3 regions of the Nonomuraea sp. NPDC051298 genome follow, and region 2 is predicted to be linked to each of the others. Evidence: riboswitches for the same ligand, from Rfam matches in the RefSeq annotation. Region 2 holds a riboswitch; each other region holds the start of a gene.

Region 1 (4,650 bases), on a different contig from region 2:
GTGCGCTCAGCAGGCGGTGCGGAGTGCCATGCTGAGCGAGCACGTCGGCAAGCGCAGGATTCCCGATGCTCATAGGACGAACCATAGGTAGTCGGCCACGGCTTATCAGGCTAATGGTGAATAAATCTCCCGATCAAGACAAAGATGGGCCCTACGTGGATGACTTTGTGGCGCGGTGGGTACCGCGATCCTCGTCTCACTTCGTGGGTCTCTCGTGAACGCGTTCACAAGCGGTGGATAGACTCTGTGGGACCGCCGGGGGGATCCGTGGACGTGTCCCCCCATGCCCGCCGTGCCCAATAAGGATCCACACCAGTGAACAAGCCCGTCGTTCTGGTCGCAGAGGAGCTGTCCGAGGCTGGCCTCGCCGTACTCGGCGCTGATTTCGAGGTCCGCCACACCGACGGCGCAGACCGTTCCCAGTTCCTGCCCGCACTCGCCGGTGTGGACGCGCTGATCGTCCGCTCGGCCACGCAGGTCGACGCCGAGGCCATCGCCGCGGCGCCCAAGCTGCGCGTCGTCGCCCGCGCCGGCGTCGGCCTCGACAACGTCGACGTCGACGCGGCCACCAAGGCCGGTGTCATGGTCGTCAACGCGCCGACCTCCAACATCACCAGCGCCGCCGAGCAGACCATCGCCCTCATCCTGGCCAGCGCGCGCAACACGGCCCAGGCGCACGCCGCGCTGAAGAACGGCGAGTGGAAGCGTTCCAAGTACACCGGTGTCGAGCTGGACGAGAAGGTCATCGGCATCCTCGGCCTGGGCAAGATCGGCCAGCTCGTGGCCCAGCGGCTGGCGCCGTTCGGCGTCGAGCTGATCGCGTACGACCCCTACCTGCCGCCGGCCCGCGCCGCGCAGATGGGCGTCAAGCTGCTCGCCCTCGAAGAGGTGCTCAAGCAGGCCGACTTCATCACCGTGCACCTGCCCAAGTCCAAGGAGACGATCGGGCTCATCGGCGACAGGGAGCTGCACCAGGTCAAGCCGAGCGTGCGCATCGTCAACGTCGCCCGCGGCGGCATCGTCGACGAGGGCGCCCTGTATGCGGCGATCAAGGAGGGCCGGGTCGCGGGAGCCGGCCTCGACGTGTTCTCCAAGGAGCCGTGCACCGACAGCCCGCTGTTCGAGCTGGACCAGGTCGTCGTCACGCCGCACCTGGGCGCCTCCACGCACGAGGCCCAGGAGAAGGCCGGCACCCAGGTCGCGCGGAGCGTGAAGCTGGCGCTGGCGGGCGAGTTCGTGCCCGACGCGGTCAACGTCGAGGGCGGCGCCGTGGCCGAGGACGTCAAGCCGGGCCTGCCGCTGGCCGAGAAGCTCGGCCGGGTCTTCACCGCGCTGGCCGGCGAGGTGGCCACCAAGCTCGACGTCGAGGTGCGCGGTGAGATCGCCGCCCAGGACGTACGGGTGATCGAGCTGGCCGCGCTCAAGGGCGTGTTCGCCGACGTGGTGGAGGAGCAGGTCACCTACGTCAACGCGCCGCTGCTGGCCAAGGACCGCGGCATCACGGTCGAGCTGGTGACCAGCTCCGAGAGCCCCGACTGGCGCAACGTGGTGACCGTGCGCGGCGTGCTCGCCGACGGGCGTACGGTCTCGGTGTCCGGCACGCTCTCCGGGCCCCGCCAGATCACGAAGATCGTCGAGGTCAACGGCTACGAGATGGAGATCGAGCCGACGGCCCACCTGTGCTTCCTCACCTACACCGACCGTCCCGGCATCGTCGGCGTGGTCGGCCGGCTGCTCGGGGAGCACGGCATCAACATCGCGTCGATGCAGGTGGCCCGGGACGTCAAGGGCGGCAAGGCGCTCATCGCGCTGACCGTCGACTCCGCGATCCCCGCCGACATCGTCGAGCAGATCGTGACCGAGATCGGCGCCGAGAGCGGCCGCTCGGTGGACCTGGAGGACTGACCTCCTGCTCTTCCGTCCTGTCAGGGCCGTCACCCGATCCCGGGTGGCGGCCCTTTCGGCGTCTCAGCATGCGAGATACTAGGACATCCAACGAGATGCCTCGGGTACTGTGGCAGTGATGCGCCAGGTACTCGTACTCATTACCTGCCGCGGCGGGGCCTGTTAGGGCAGGTCGACGGCTCGCCGCGGAGATCGGCGCCTGTGTCGGCCAGTAAGTCCCCCAGTGAGTCCTACGCCCGGTCCGCGAGATCAGGCCCGGTCGGATTCGCGACCGGAGTCCGGCTTCCCCTCCTTTGGAACGCGTCCGCGAGAAGAGATGAGTCACATGTACGAGATGTATGCCTGGAACCGTGCCGAAGACCACGACGACGAGGCGGCCGAGGCCGTGCAGATCGCGCTGGACCGTCGCGACAACGGCGGCGCCCCCCAGAACTCCAGCCGGTAGGGCCCTGCCCCGTCCGTGCCGCTCCTGGTGACGCGGCGGCATGTCCGCACGTCAGGCCGGTGACAGGGGTACCGACACCTCCCTCCACGGATACGCAGAGTGCTGATAGCGTCGCGCTGCGTATTCGTTCGAGGTGGAGGTTCCCCATGTACGCTGCCCTGATCCGGCGCGCCGCCGCAGTCGCCCTGCCCGTCGTGGCCGGCGCGGCCCTGTTCGTCACCCCCGCCCACGCGCAGGCGGCCGAGCTGCACATCGTCAAGCACAACCTGCCCGCGGGCACCACCGAGCGCTGGGTCCTGACGTGCCACCCCGACGACGGGACGCACCCCGACCCGTTCGCCGCCTGCGACCGGCTCCGCCGCATCGGCGGTGACCTGGAGCGGATCAGGTTCCGGCCCGACGTGCCCTGCCCGCGGATCTTCGACCCCGTCCGGGTCGAGATCAACGGCTGGTTCTACGGTCAGCACAAGCACTTCGACGAGCACTACCCCAACCCGTGCTTCGTGGAGAAGATCGCGAGCCCGATCGTGCCCTGACCGGGAGTGATCGCATCCGCGCCGGGGCTTTGATCGACGGCCTGGCCAGGGGTGAGGGAGCACGGGCGGCCCCGTCCGCGCACGGGGCCGCCCGTGGCTTTCCGCGCCGGCGGCCCGTCAGAGGGTGGCCGTGACGATGGCGTCGGCGGGGGTCGTGCGCTCTTCGACCACCTTCGCCCAGAGGCGCACCCCCTTGGGGTCCGGCCGGACCGCGCCCACGAACGCGGTTCTGCGCCAGTCCGAGAGCTTCTCCTCCTTCACCACGTCGCCCGAGTGCGGCGAGTGCACCATGTAGCCGGGCTTGGAGATCATCCCGACGTGGCCCAGGTCGCTGAAGAACACCAGGTCGCCGGGCTTGAGCTGGTCCCAGGAGATCTTCCTGGAGAAGGCCGCGTACTGCTCGTTGGTGGTGCGCGGCAGTTCGATGCCGGCCGCCTCGTACGCCCTGAGCATGAGCCCCGAGCAGTCGTAGCCGCTGTCGCTGGTGCCGCCCCACACGTACGGGATGCCGCGCCTGTCCATGGCGAACTTGAGTGCCGTCTTCCAGGCGGGCTTCGGCGCGCTCTGCGCCCGGATGCGCTTGATGTCGTTGACGGTCAGGGTGGTGGGGTCGTCGTCGGTGTCGGCTTTGGCCGTCGTGTGGGCCTTGGCCGTGCGGGCCTGAGCCGCGGAGTGGGCGTCACCCGTGGTGCGGGCCTGGCCTGCGGTGTCGGCCTGAGCTGCGTCGGCCTGAGTGGCGGTGTCGTCCTGGGCCGTGGTGGCGGCCTGTGCCGCGGGGGTGGCCAGGATGAGTCCGGCGGCTCCCGCCGCCAGGACGATGGCGATACGAGACAGAGCACTGTCCTTCCATGAGGCCGGCCGGGTTAGCTGACGGGCTCGGGCCTGGAAGACAGCCCTACGGCGGTGCCGATTCGCCCCTGGGGCTCAAGTGGGTCCCCGGCTCCACGCAGCGGCTGCGTGAATTAGGCCCGACAAACACTAACGAAACGGTCAAGCAGTCGTAAACCCCCCAAAATCGGGCGTCCAGAAAATGAGATGGAGTGTTCGTCAGACGAGACGAGCCGGTAAGGTACCGCCATGGAGTCGCGTAACATCCGCCTGGCCGTCATCCCCGGGGATGGCATCGGCGCCGAGGTCGTCGCCGAAGGGCTCAAGGTCCTGGAAGCCGTGGGCACGAAGATCGAGGCCACGCACTACGACCTGGGGGCCGCACGCTATCACCGCACCGGCGAGACCCTCCCCGACGCGGTGCTCGACGAGCTGCGCGGCTACGACGCGATCCTGCTCGGCGCCGTGGGCGACCCCAGTGTGCCGCCGGGCGTCCTCGAGCGTGACCTGCTGCTGCGGCTGCGGTTCGCGTTCGACCACTACGTCAACCTGCGGCCGGTCAAGCTCTTCCCCGGGGTGCGGACCCCGCTGGCCGGCGCCACGCCCGGCGACATCGACATGATCGTCGTCCGTGAGGGCACCGAGGGCCTCTACGCCGGCACCGGCGGCGCGATGCGTCGCGGCACGCCGCACGAGATCGCCACCCAGGAGTCGCTCAACACCGCCTACGGCGTCGAGCGCGTGGTGCGTTACGCCTTCGAGAAGGCCCGGTCGCGCCCGCGCAAAAAGCTGACCCTCGTCCACAAGACGAACGTGCTCACCTTCGCCGGCGACCTGTGGCAGCGCACGGTCGACCGGGTGGCCGCCGAATATCCCGAGGTCACCACCGACTACTGCCACGTCGACGCGGCCTCGATGTTCTTCGTCACCCAGCCC
Region 2 (4,650 bases):
AGCCGTACTGCTGCTGTTGCTGCTGACCGTAGCCCTGCTGGCCGTAGCCCTGGTCGTAACCCTGCTGCCCGTAGCCGGGCTGCGAGGGCTGCTGCTGGCCGTACTGCTGCTGACCGTATTGGGGCTGCTGCTGGCCGTAGCCGTGCTGCTGTTGCTGCTGTCCGTACTGGGGCTGCTGCCCATAGGCGTCGTCCGCCCGGTAGCCGATCACAGTCGCGTCCGGGTCGGGTTCGCCGGGGTGGCGGCCCGCGTTCTGCTGCCCGTACGGGGTGCCGGGTGCAGAATTCTCGCCGGATGGGTCCTGTGGATACGGCGGCTGTCCGGTACTCACCGTGTCACCTCGCTTCGAGTGCGCATGTGGCACGTGTCAGGACACATGCCTGTGCTGCCCAACGTATCGACATAGGTATCAACAATCACCTTTCCATCAGGTCAGGGTCCGCGTCACCCGATGTCAGATGGAGCAGCATGCGGGTGTTGCCCAGGGTGTTCGGTTTCACGTGTTCCAGGTCGAGGAACTCCGCCACGCCCTCGTCGTACGAGGCCAGGAGTTCGGCGTACACCTCTGGAGAGACCGGCGTGCCCTGTATAGGGCGAAAGCCGTGCCTCGCGAAGAAGTCGACCTCAAAAGTCAGACAGAATACACGTCGCAGACCCAGATCCGTCGCCTGCTGTATGAGCGCCGAGACGATCCGATGGCCGACGCCCTTGCCCCGGCACTCTGGATCCACGGCGACGGTGCGGACCTCGGCGAGGTCTTCCCAAAGCACGTGGAGCGCACCGCAGCCGACAACCTGCCCGCCCCGCTCTGCCACCCAGAACTCCTGTACGTCTTCGTACAGGGTCACCGTGGCCTTCTCCAGGAGCCGCGGACCGGCGCCCGCGTAGGTGTCGACGAGACGTCTGACCGAGCGCACGTCGGGCGTGCGGGCACGCCTGACCACCACCGCGGTCTCCGGCATCGTCAGTTCCGCCACCTGCTCCATGGCTCTCCAGGGTACAGATGTCATTACGGCTCAGCCCTAACTCCCATGTCTCGGCCTATCTTGTTACATCGGGTGGCCATGTGTGCACGAAACCCGCGTGCACCCTCGTTCCGGCGGAACCAACGGCAAAGAGGACATAAAGTCAGTTCGGCACGGTTGGGCACGAGATCACCTTGTGACCCTTCAGTTGTGAAACCTCTACAGACTCGGCAGTTCTGGTTGAGCCCGAACCTGGAGTGCATTAGTGTCCAGCGACGATGTTCGCCGCGTGTCGCAGGCGGCGAACCCGCCCAATCCCCGCAAGGGGAGCCGGGGACCCGCCGGTGACGTCCTCCCAGCGCCACCAACTGGGGTGAATCCGACCCGTTCGGTAGGGCTGCTCCGGCCCGAACCCGCCAGCTAACCCGGTAGGCGTCGACGAGAGGAGCTGGTTGGTGAAGCGCACGCTCAACCGCGGGAGGCAGTCGGCGGGCAAGCACGCCCGCCCTCGTGAACAGGCGCGGCGACCACGCCCCTTCGGTGTGGTAAGTGTCACAGTCGCCGCGTTCCTGATCGCCGTCCCCGTCGGCTCGGCGTCCGCCGACCCCAAGCCCTCGCTGCAGGACCTGGCCAAGCAGGTCGAGCAGATGCACACGGAGATCGAGACGCTGTCCGAGGACTACAACGGCCAGCGGGAGAAGCTCAAGGCCGCCAAGAAGACCGCCGACGCCGCACAGAAGACGCTGGCGACCAGTCAGGCCGATTTCGCGGCCAAGCGCGCCAAGGCCGCCCTGCTCGCCGAGAACGCCTACATCACCGGCGGGCTGAGCAGGGCACTGGCGTTCACCACCTCCGTCGACCCCGACACCTTCCTCGACAGCGCCGCCACCACGTACGTGCTGGAGCAGCAGCAGGGCGAGCAGGTCAACCAGGTGGCCAAGGCCAGGGAGGCCGCTGAGCGCGCCCAGGCCGGCGCCGAGACGCGCATCGAGGAGGTCGAGAAGCTCGTCGGCGACCTCGACTCCAAGCGCGACAAGATCACCAAACTCGTCACCAAGGTCGAGAGCAACCTGTTCAAGCGGGCCCTGGGCGAGGCGGGCCGGTCCGGCACGCGGGCCCAGCGCGTCAACCTGCCGATCGCGGGCGGCGGCAAGGCCGCGCAGGCCGCCCGCTGGGCACTCACGCAACAGCTCAAGCCGTACGTCTGGGGCGCGGAAGGGCCCAGCTCCTACGACTGCTCCGGCCTCGTCATGGCCGCCTACCAGAAGGTGGGCATCTCGCTGCCGCACTACACCGGCAGCCAGTGGACCGCGGGCAGGCACATCGACCGCTCCGAGCTGCGGCCAGGCGACCTGGTGTTCTTCTACAACGACCTGCACCACGTGGGCATCTACCTCGGCGGCGGCATGATGGTGCACGCGCCGCAGACCGGCGACGTCGTACGGATCGCCTCGATCGAGGGGCGTCCGTGGGCCGGTGCGGTACGCATCGCCGACTGAGCCCGGCATCGACCGGATCTCCCGTCGCTAGATCAACTGGCGGCGGGCCGCCCAGGCCACGGCCTCGATCGCCGTGGCCACGCCGATGCGGTCGCAGATGCCCCGCAGCCTTCGGCGTACCGTACGACCGCTGATATCCAGTCGTCTGCCCACCCGGTCTACCGTGACCCCCTTGGCCAGCTCCGCCAGCAGCGCCAGATCCGCATGGCTCAGCTCAACGCCTTCAGTGAGCACATCCATCGGGAGCCCTCCCCCCCAACAGCAGAACTTGGGCCTCTCGACCGGGCCCAAGTCGCTCCTCGCAGACGGTAAACGCATCGCGGAAAGGTCGTCAAGCATGACAATCGCCACTCTTGACGAGCACTATTGACATGATCCGAAATGTGTGACGTACTCGCGATATGTCGGCATCGATCGGTCCACGATGAGCGATCTCGTCGAGCCTTCCGCCGTTCCGGATCAGCCGTCGACGAGCCCGGCCGACGTCCTGGGTTTCGATCCGTTCGATCGGGAGTTTCTGCGCGATCCATATGCGCGCTACCGCGAGATGAGCGCTCGCGGCGCCCTCTTCCGTACGCCCGTCGGCCTGCTCGTCGCCACCACCCACGAGCTGTGCGCGACGCTGCTGCGCGACCCGCGCTTCGGCCGCGGCCCCGGCGGCGGGCCCGGCAGAGACCCAGGTCAGCCCGTTGAGTCGTTCCTGTGGATGGACCCGCCCGACCACACCAGGCTGCGCGCGCTGGTGAGCAGGGCCTTCACCCCACGCATGATCGAACGGCTGCGCCCGCGCGTCGAGGCGGTCACGGCCGGGCTGATCGACACGCTGCCCGAGGAGGCCGACCTCGTGGAAGGGCTGGCGTACCCGCTGCCGGTCACGGTGATCAGCGAGATGCTCGGAGTGCCTCAGGAGGACTCGGAGCGCTTCCGTGGCTGGAGCGAAATCCTGGCTCGCGGCCTTGACCCGATGCTTACAGACGACCTCGTATCGGAAACCGGGCGGGCCGGAAGGGAGTTTCGCGACTACTTCCGCGAACTCGCCGCGCTCAGGCGCCGCCGCCCCGGGGACGACCTCCTGAGCGCCCTGACCCAGGTGCGCGAGCTGACCGAGCCCGAACTGCTGGCCACCTGCGTGCTGCTGCTCGTGGCCGGGCACGAGACGACCGTCAACCTCATCGGCAACGGGGTGTTCCACCTGGTGCGGCACGGCCTGCTGGGGCACGCCGCGCAGCGGCCCAAGCAGGTCGTGGAGGAGGTGCTGAGGTACGACCCGCCCGTTCAGCTCACGTCGCGGGTGGCGCTGGAGGACGCGGAGCTGGGCGGCGTGGCGGTGCCCAAGGGCACGCCCGTGCTCGCCGTGATCGGCGCGGCCAATCGCGACCCTGCGGTCTTCCCCGACCCAGAACGCTTCGACGCGACCCGGGAGCCCGGCCGGCACTTCGCCTTCGGGCTCGGCATCCACTTCTGCCTGGGGGCCACGCTGGCCAGGATGGAGGGCGAGATCGCGCTGTCGGCGCTGGCCTCGGCGGCGCCCGGGCTGGAGCTGGCCGTCGCGGCGCCGCCGTACAAGGCGAACGTGGTGCTGCGCGGGCCGGCCCGCCTGCCCGTCAGGCTGCGGCGGGCCGGCGCCCGTGTCACTGCGTCGGCTTGACCAGCGGGAAGAGGATCGTCTCGCGGATGTTCTTGCCGGTGAAGGCCATGATCATCCGGTCGATGCCGGCGCCCATGCCTCCGGTGGGCGGCATGGCGTATTCCAGCGCCTGCAGGAAGTCCTCGTCGAGCTGCATGGCCTCCACGTCGCCGCCGGCGGCCAGCAGGGACTGCTCGACCAGCCGCCGCCGCTGCTCGATCGGGTCGTTCAGCTCGGAGTAGGCGGTGCCCAGCTCGGTGCCGAACCCGATCAGGTCCCACTTCTCGGTCAGCAGCGGGTCGTCGCGGTGGTTGCGGGCCAGCGGCGAGGTCTCCAGCGGATAGTCCATGACGAACGTGGGCTGCACGAGCGTGTGCTCCACCAGCACCTCGAACAGCTCCTGCACCAGCTTGCCCGCGCCCCACTTCGGATCCCAGTGGATCTCGCGCCGGTCGGCCAGCTTGCGCAGCTCTTCCAGGGTGGTGGCGGTGGTGATCTCTTCGCCCACCGCCCGCGACACCGCGTCGTAGAGCGTGATGCGCGGCCACTCGGCGAGGCC
Region 3 (4,650 bases), on a different contig from region 2:
TACCACGGCATGTCGCCGCTGCTGTCGCACATGTACGAGCTGGGCCTGTTCGAGGCGGTCACCCGTGCCCAGAACGAGTGCTTCGCGGCCGGGGTCCGCTTCGCCAGGACCGAGGGCATCGTGCCGGCGCCCGAGCCCACGCACGCGCTGGCCGAGACGATCGCCGAGGCGCTGCGGTGCAAGGAGAGCGGCGAGGAGAAGGTCATCCTGACCGCGCTGTGCGGTCACGGCCACTTCGACCTGGGCGCGTACGACCGCTATCTGGCCGGGGAGCTGGACGACTACTCGCTGCCTCAGGAGCGCATCGACCGGGCGCTCGCCGAACTGCCGGGGTGACGGCCGCGGGGAGGTGGCCGCTTCCCTGGGGAAGGGCGGCCACCGGCCCGTCATCGCGCCGTGGGACGCTTGCCGTGGTTCGCCTTCTTCTTCTTGCGGGCCTTGCCCTTGCGTGCTCGCCTGGCCATGTGCTCGCCTCCGCTGATCGATACGGGCTGATCGGTACGGCGTGAAGCTCCCAACGTCCCTCGCCAAGAGGGTCAGTGCAAGCGCGCCGCACGACCTAACATTCCCCAACAATTCCGTGTCATAATTTGGTGGAATCTGTTGGAAGGAGTGGGCGTGCTCGCACAGCAGCGTCAGCAGACGATTCTCGAACGCGTGCGCAGCCACGGCGGCGTCCGGGTGGCCGACCTCGTACGCGAGCTGGGCGTCTCCGACATGACCATCCGCCGCGACCTCGAGGTGCTGGCCGAGCGCGGGCTGCTGGAGAAGGTGCACGGCGGCGCGACCGCCCTGGGCCCCGGCTCGACCGAGGAGCCCGGCTTCACCGCCAAGTCCGCCCGCCAGCAGCAGGAGAAGGAGGCCATCGCGCGGCACGCGGCCAGGCTCGTCCGGCCGGGCACCGCCGTGGCGCTGTCGGCCGGCACCACCACGTGGGCGCTGGCCCACCACCTGGTCGCCGTGCCCGAGCTGACCGTGATCACCAATTCGATCCCGGTCGCCGAGGTCTTCCACCGCAACCCGCGCGCCGACCGCACCGTCGTGCTGACCGGCGGCGTGCGTACGCCGTCCGACGCCCTGGTGGGCCCGGTCGCCGTGGCCGCGATCCGCCGCCTGCACGTGGACACGCTCTTCCTGGGCGTGCACGGGATGAGCGTGCGGGCCGGGTTCACCACGCCCAACCTGCTGGAGTCGGAGACCGACAGAGAGCTGGTCACGGCGGCGAGCCGGCTGGTCGTCCCGGCCGACCACACCAAGTGGAACACGGTGGGCATCAGCACCATCGCCGAGCTGAGCGAGGCCGACGTGGTCATCAGCGACGCCGGGCTGCCCGAGGAAGCACGTACCGAGCTGGCCGAACGGGCCGGAGAACTGATCATCGCGGAGGGCTCGCCGTGAAGCGCACCATCACCCACCTGGCCGACGGCCGGGAGCTGATCTATTTCGACCGGCGCGACGACGCCGACCGGAGCGCGATCGACCGGCGCACGCTCGATCCCCGGCCGGTCGCCTCCGAACTGCGCTACGACCCGCTGACCGAGGAGTGGATCGCGATCGCCGGGCACCGGCAGACGCGTACGTTCCTGCCGAGCGGTGGCACGGCCGAGTGCCCGCTGTGCCCGTCGTCGCCCACGCGGCCGTCGGAGATCCCGGCGTACGACTACGACGTGGTGGTCTTCGAGAACCGGTTCCCCTCCTTCTCCGGAAATTTCGGGGCCTATGGGGAGGCGGGCGGGCTGAGCGAGGTCCGTCCGGGGGTGGGGCGGTGCGAGGTGGTGTGCTTCACCTCCGACCACTCCTCCTCCTTCTCCAGGCTCTCCGACGCCCAGGTGGCGCTGGTCATGGAGGCGTGGGCCGACCGTACGGCCGAGTTGTCCGGGATCGACGGCGTGGAGCAGGTGTTCTGCTTCGAGAACCGGGGTGAGGAGATCGGCATCACGCTGGCCCACCCGCACGGCCAGATCTACGCCTACCCGTACGTCACGCCCAGGACCAGGCTGCACCTCGGCGCGGCGGCGCGGCACCGGGGGCCGGGCAACCTGTTCGCCGACGTGCTGGCCGCCGAGCGCACGGCGGGGACGCGGGTGGTGGCCGCCAACGAGCTGTGGACGGCCTTCGTGCCGGCCGCCGCGCGGTGGCCGTTCGAGGTGCATCTCTATCCGCACCGGCAGGTGCCCGACCTCGCGGCGCTCACCGAGCAGGAGCGGGCGGCGTTCGCGCCGCTGTACACCTCGGTGCTGCGGGCGTTCGACGGGCTGTTCGGGGTGGTGATGCCGTACGTCTCGGCCTGGCACCAGGCGCCCGTGCGTACCGGCAGGGAGCTGGCCTATCTGCACCTGGAGCTGTTCAGCATCCGGCGGGCGGCCGGCAAGCTGAAGTACCTCGCCGGGTCGGAGTCGGCGATGGGGGCGTTCGTCAACGACGTGCTGCCGGAGGAGGCCGCACGCATGCTCCGATCACAAGTAGATCACTAATAGATTTCTACTTAAGGTCGCATTACCGGTGATCTACCACTAATATCCCGATATGCACCGGCCGTAACAGCCGTTGCGTGCCTAATCCCGGGCGCCGTGCCCGGGAGCCGGGGACCCAATCACACCCGGGGTGAATCCGCTCAGGCGGTAGGGAAACGCAGCTCCCATACCCGAACCCGTCAGCTAACCCGGCCGGCAGAGGGAGAGGAAACATCCACGTGGCGGCTTCGTCCCCCGCGAGTCTTGCCATCGGTCTCATCAGCGCCATCGCCGTCGCCGCCCTCCCCGCGGCCCCGGCCTCGGCGTCCACCTCACCGTCGATCAGGGTGTCGGCCGCCCCCAAGCCGACGGAGGCCCAGCTCCGCGCCCAGCTCAAGGAGCTGAACGCCAAGGTCGACAAGCTCATCGAGAAGTACAACCTCAAACGCGTCGAGCTGGCCAAGGCGCAGGAGGCCGCCAAGACGGCCCAGGCCAAGGCGGCGGCCGCCGAGCAGGCCGTGACCACGGCCGAGCAGCGGGTCGCCGAGATCGCGCGCCTGCGCTACCAGACCGGCGACCTGTCGCTGACCTCTTTCATGCTCCCGACCGACGCTGCCAGCGCGGCCCTGCTCGAACAGCTCACCGCCGAGCAGCAGGCGGTCGTGGACAGCGTGGCCAAGGCCCGCGACGAGAAGAAGAGAGCCAGCGAGGAGGCCGCCGCGCTGGCCTCGCGGATCAAGTCCGACACGGCCGAGGTGGCCGGCCAGCGCGACGAGGCCGAGGACGTCATCAAGGACATCAGGAAGAAGCTGGAGGACCTGGTGCCGTACGGGACCGGGCGCAACTCCGACGGCTCCTGGGCGCCCGAGCTGCCGAACGGGTCCGACAACATCACCGCGCGGACCCGGCTGATGAAGGAGCAGCTCGACAAGAACTTCGCGCTGCCGTTCGCGGTGGGGTGCTTCCGCTCGGGCTCGAGCGGCGAGCACCCGCTCGGCCGCGCCTGCGACTTCATGATGAGCACGGGCGGCTCGATGCCCAGCGACGCCAACAACGCGCTCGGCGACCGGATCGCCGAGTGGGCGCTGAAGAACAAGGACAAACTCGGCGTCAAGTACGTGATCTGGCGGCAGCGGATCAACCAGGGCTCCGGCTGGAGCACGATGTCCGACCGCGGCAGCATCACCGAGAACCACTACGACCACGTGCACATCTCGATGTACTGATCGCGGCCTGCGACAGGGAGGTCAGGGCAGGCGTTCGACGAGCGACTTGGGTGCGATGTGGCGGTAGGCGTCGGTGACGAGCTCCGCCACCTCGTCCCAGTCGATCAGCGGGACGTCGAGGTAGACCCCCAGCCACCCCCGGTGCCCCACGTACGGCGGGCGGAAGAACCGCTCGGGCGCCTCCGCCACCAGCTCCTCCTGCACCCCGGCGGGCGCGGCGCACCAGAAGGCCAGGCGGTCGTCGTGATGGTGGTCGGCGAACATCACGAACGTCTTCTTCCCCCGGACGAACCACGTCGGCTCCCCATGGGAGAGCCGTTCGGTGGTCTCCGGCAGGGCCAGGCAGAGGGCCCGAAGCCGGTCGACGGTGTCCACGGCGGCCTCAGTTCGTCAGCGTGAGCGGGTTGACCAGGTCGGCGTAGACGAGCAGGCCCGCCATGATCATCATCACGATCGCGATCGCGTACGTCAGCGGCAGCACCTTGGCGATGTCCACGTAGCCGGGCTCGGGCCGCCGCATGACCTTGGCGTAGGCCCGCTTGATGCCCTCCCAGAGCCCTCCGGCGATGTGACCGCCGTCGAGGGGCAGCAGCGGGATGAGGTTGAACATGCCGATCGCCAGGTTGAAGCCGGCCAGCAGATTGACGAAGATGGCGATCTTCTTCTCGGTGGACAGGTCGGAGGCGAGGATCTCACCGCCCATGCGACCCGCCCCGACCACGCCGACCGGGCCCTCGGGGTCGCGTTCGTCACCGGAGAAGGCCGCGTGCCAGACGCCGACCATCTTCTCCGGCAGGTTGAGCAGCGAGGCCGCCACCCGGCCCGTCAGCTCGCCCATGTAGCCGACGACCTGGCCGATGCTCTGCCTCTCCATGACCTCGGTGGGCAGCACGCCGAGGAAGCCCACGTTCTTGTCGATCTTGCTGGGGTCTTCGGCGTTGGGCCGGTCCTGGACGATGAGCGTGACGTCG

What was found. A riboswitch is a leader RNA that binds a small molecule or an ion and turns the genes downstream of it on or off. The one in region 2 is predicted to bind cyclic di-AMP.
Region 1: it holds a riboswitch for cyclic di-AMP, as region 2 does, so the genes downstream of both, ACZ6S0_RS17975 (C40 family peptidase) here and ACZ6S0_RS40385 (C40 family peptidase) in region 2, are expected to answer to the same signal.
Region 3: it holds a riboswitch for cyclic di-AMP, as region 2 does, so the genes downstream of both, ACZ6S0_RS52380 (coiled-coil domain-containing protein) here and ACZ6S0_RS40385 (C40 family peptidase) in region 2, are expected to answer to the same signal.

The regions. Positions count from the first base shown of each region.
Region 1 is NZ_JBVJIM010000005.1:220,114-224,763, forward strand. It holds gene ACZ6S0_RS17960 (hypothetical protein) at 1-73, opposite strand, end outside; gene serA (phosphoglycerate dehydrogenase) at 316-1,905, shown strand; gene ACZ6S0_RS17970 (SSI family serine proteinase inhibitor) at 2,497-2,886, shown strand; gene ACZ6S0_RS17975 (C40 family peptidase) at 3,004-3,408, opposite strand; gene ACZ6S0_RS17980 (hypothetical protein) at 3,407-3,550, shown strand; cyclic di-AMP (ydaO/yuaA leader) riboswitch at 3,724-3,865, opposite strand; gene ACZ6S0_RS17985 (3-isopropylmalate dehydrogenase) at 3,964-4,650, shown strand, end outside.
Region 2 is NZ_JBVJIM010000021.1:101,056-105,705, forward strand. It holds gene ACZ6S0_RS40375 (RDD family protein) at 1-331, opposite strand, end outside; gene ACZ6S0_RS40380 (amino-acid N-acetyltransferase) at 417-986, opposite strand; cyclic di-AMP (ydaO/yuaA leader) riboswitch at 1,264-1,415, shown strand; gene ACZ6S0_RS40385 (C40 family peptidase) at 1,508-2,464, shown strand; gene ACZ6S0_RS40390 (LuxR C-terminal-related transcriptional regulator) at 2,492-2,704, opposite strand; gene ACZ6S0_RS40395 (cytochrome P450) at 2,889-4,112, shown strand; gene lysX (bifunctional lysylphosphatidylglycerol synthetase/lysine--tRNA ligase LysX) at 4,096-4,650, opposite strand, start outside.
Region 3 is NZ_JBVJIM010000052.1:14,485-19,134, forward strand. It holds gene ACZ6S0_RS52360 (TrpB-like pyridoxal phosphate-dependent enzyme) at 1-336, shown strand, start outside; gene ACZ6S0_RS52365 (50S ribosomal protein bL37) at 387-464, opposite strand; gene ACZ6S0_RS52370 (DeoR/GlpR family DNA-binding transcription regulator) at 619-1,398, shown strand; gene galT (galactose-1-phosphate uridylyltransferase) at 1,395-2,474, shown strand; cyclic di-AMP (ydaO/yuaA leader) riboswitch at 2,543-2,686, shown strand; gene ACZ6S0_RS52380 (coiled-coil domain-containing protein) at 2,693-3,679, shown strand; gene ACZ6S0_RS52385 (MmcQ/YjbR family DNA-binding protein) at 3,701-4,054, opposite strand; gene ACZ6S0_RS52390 (M50 family metallopeptidase) at 4,062-4,650, opposite strand, start outside.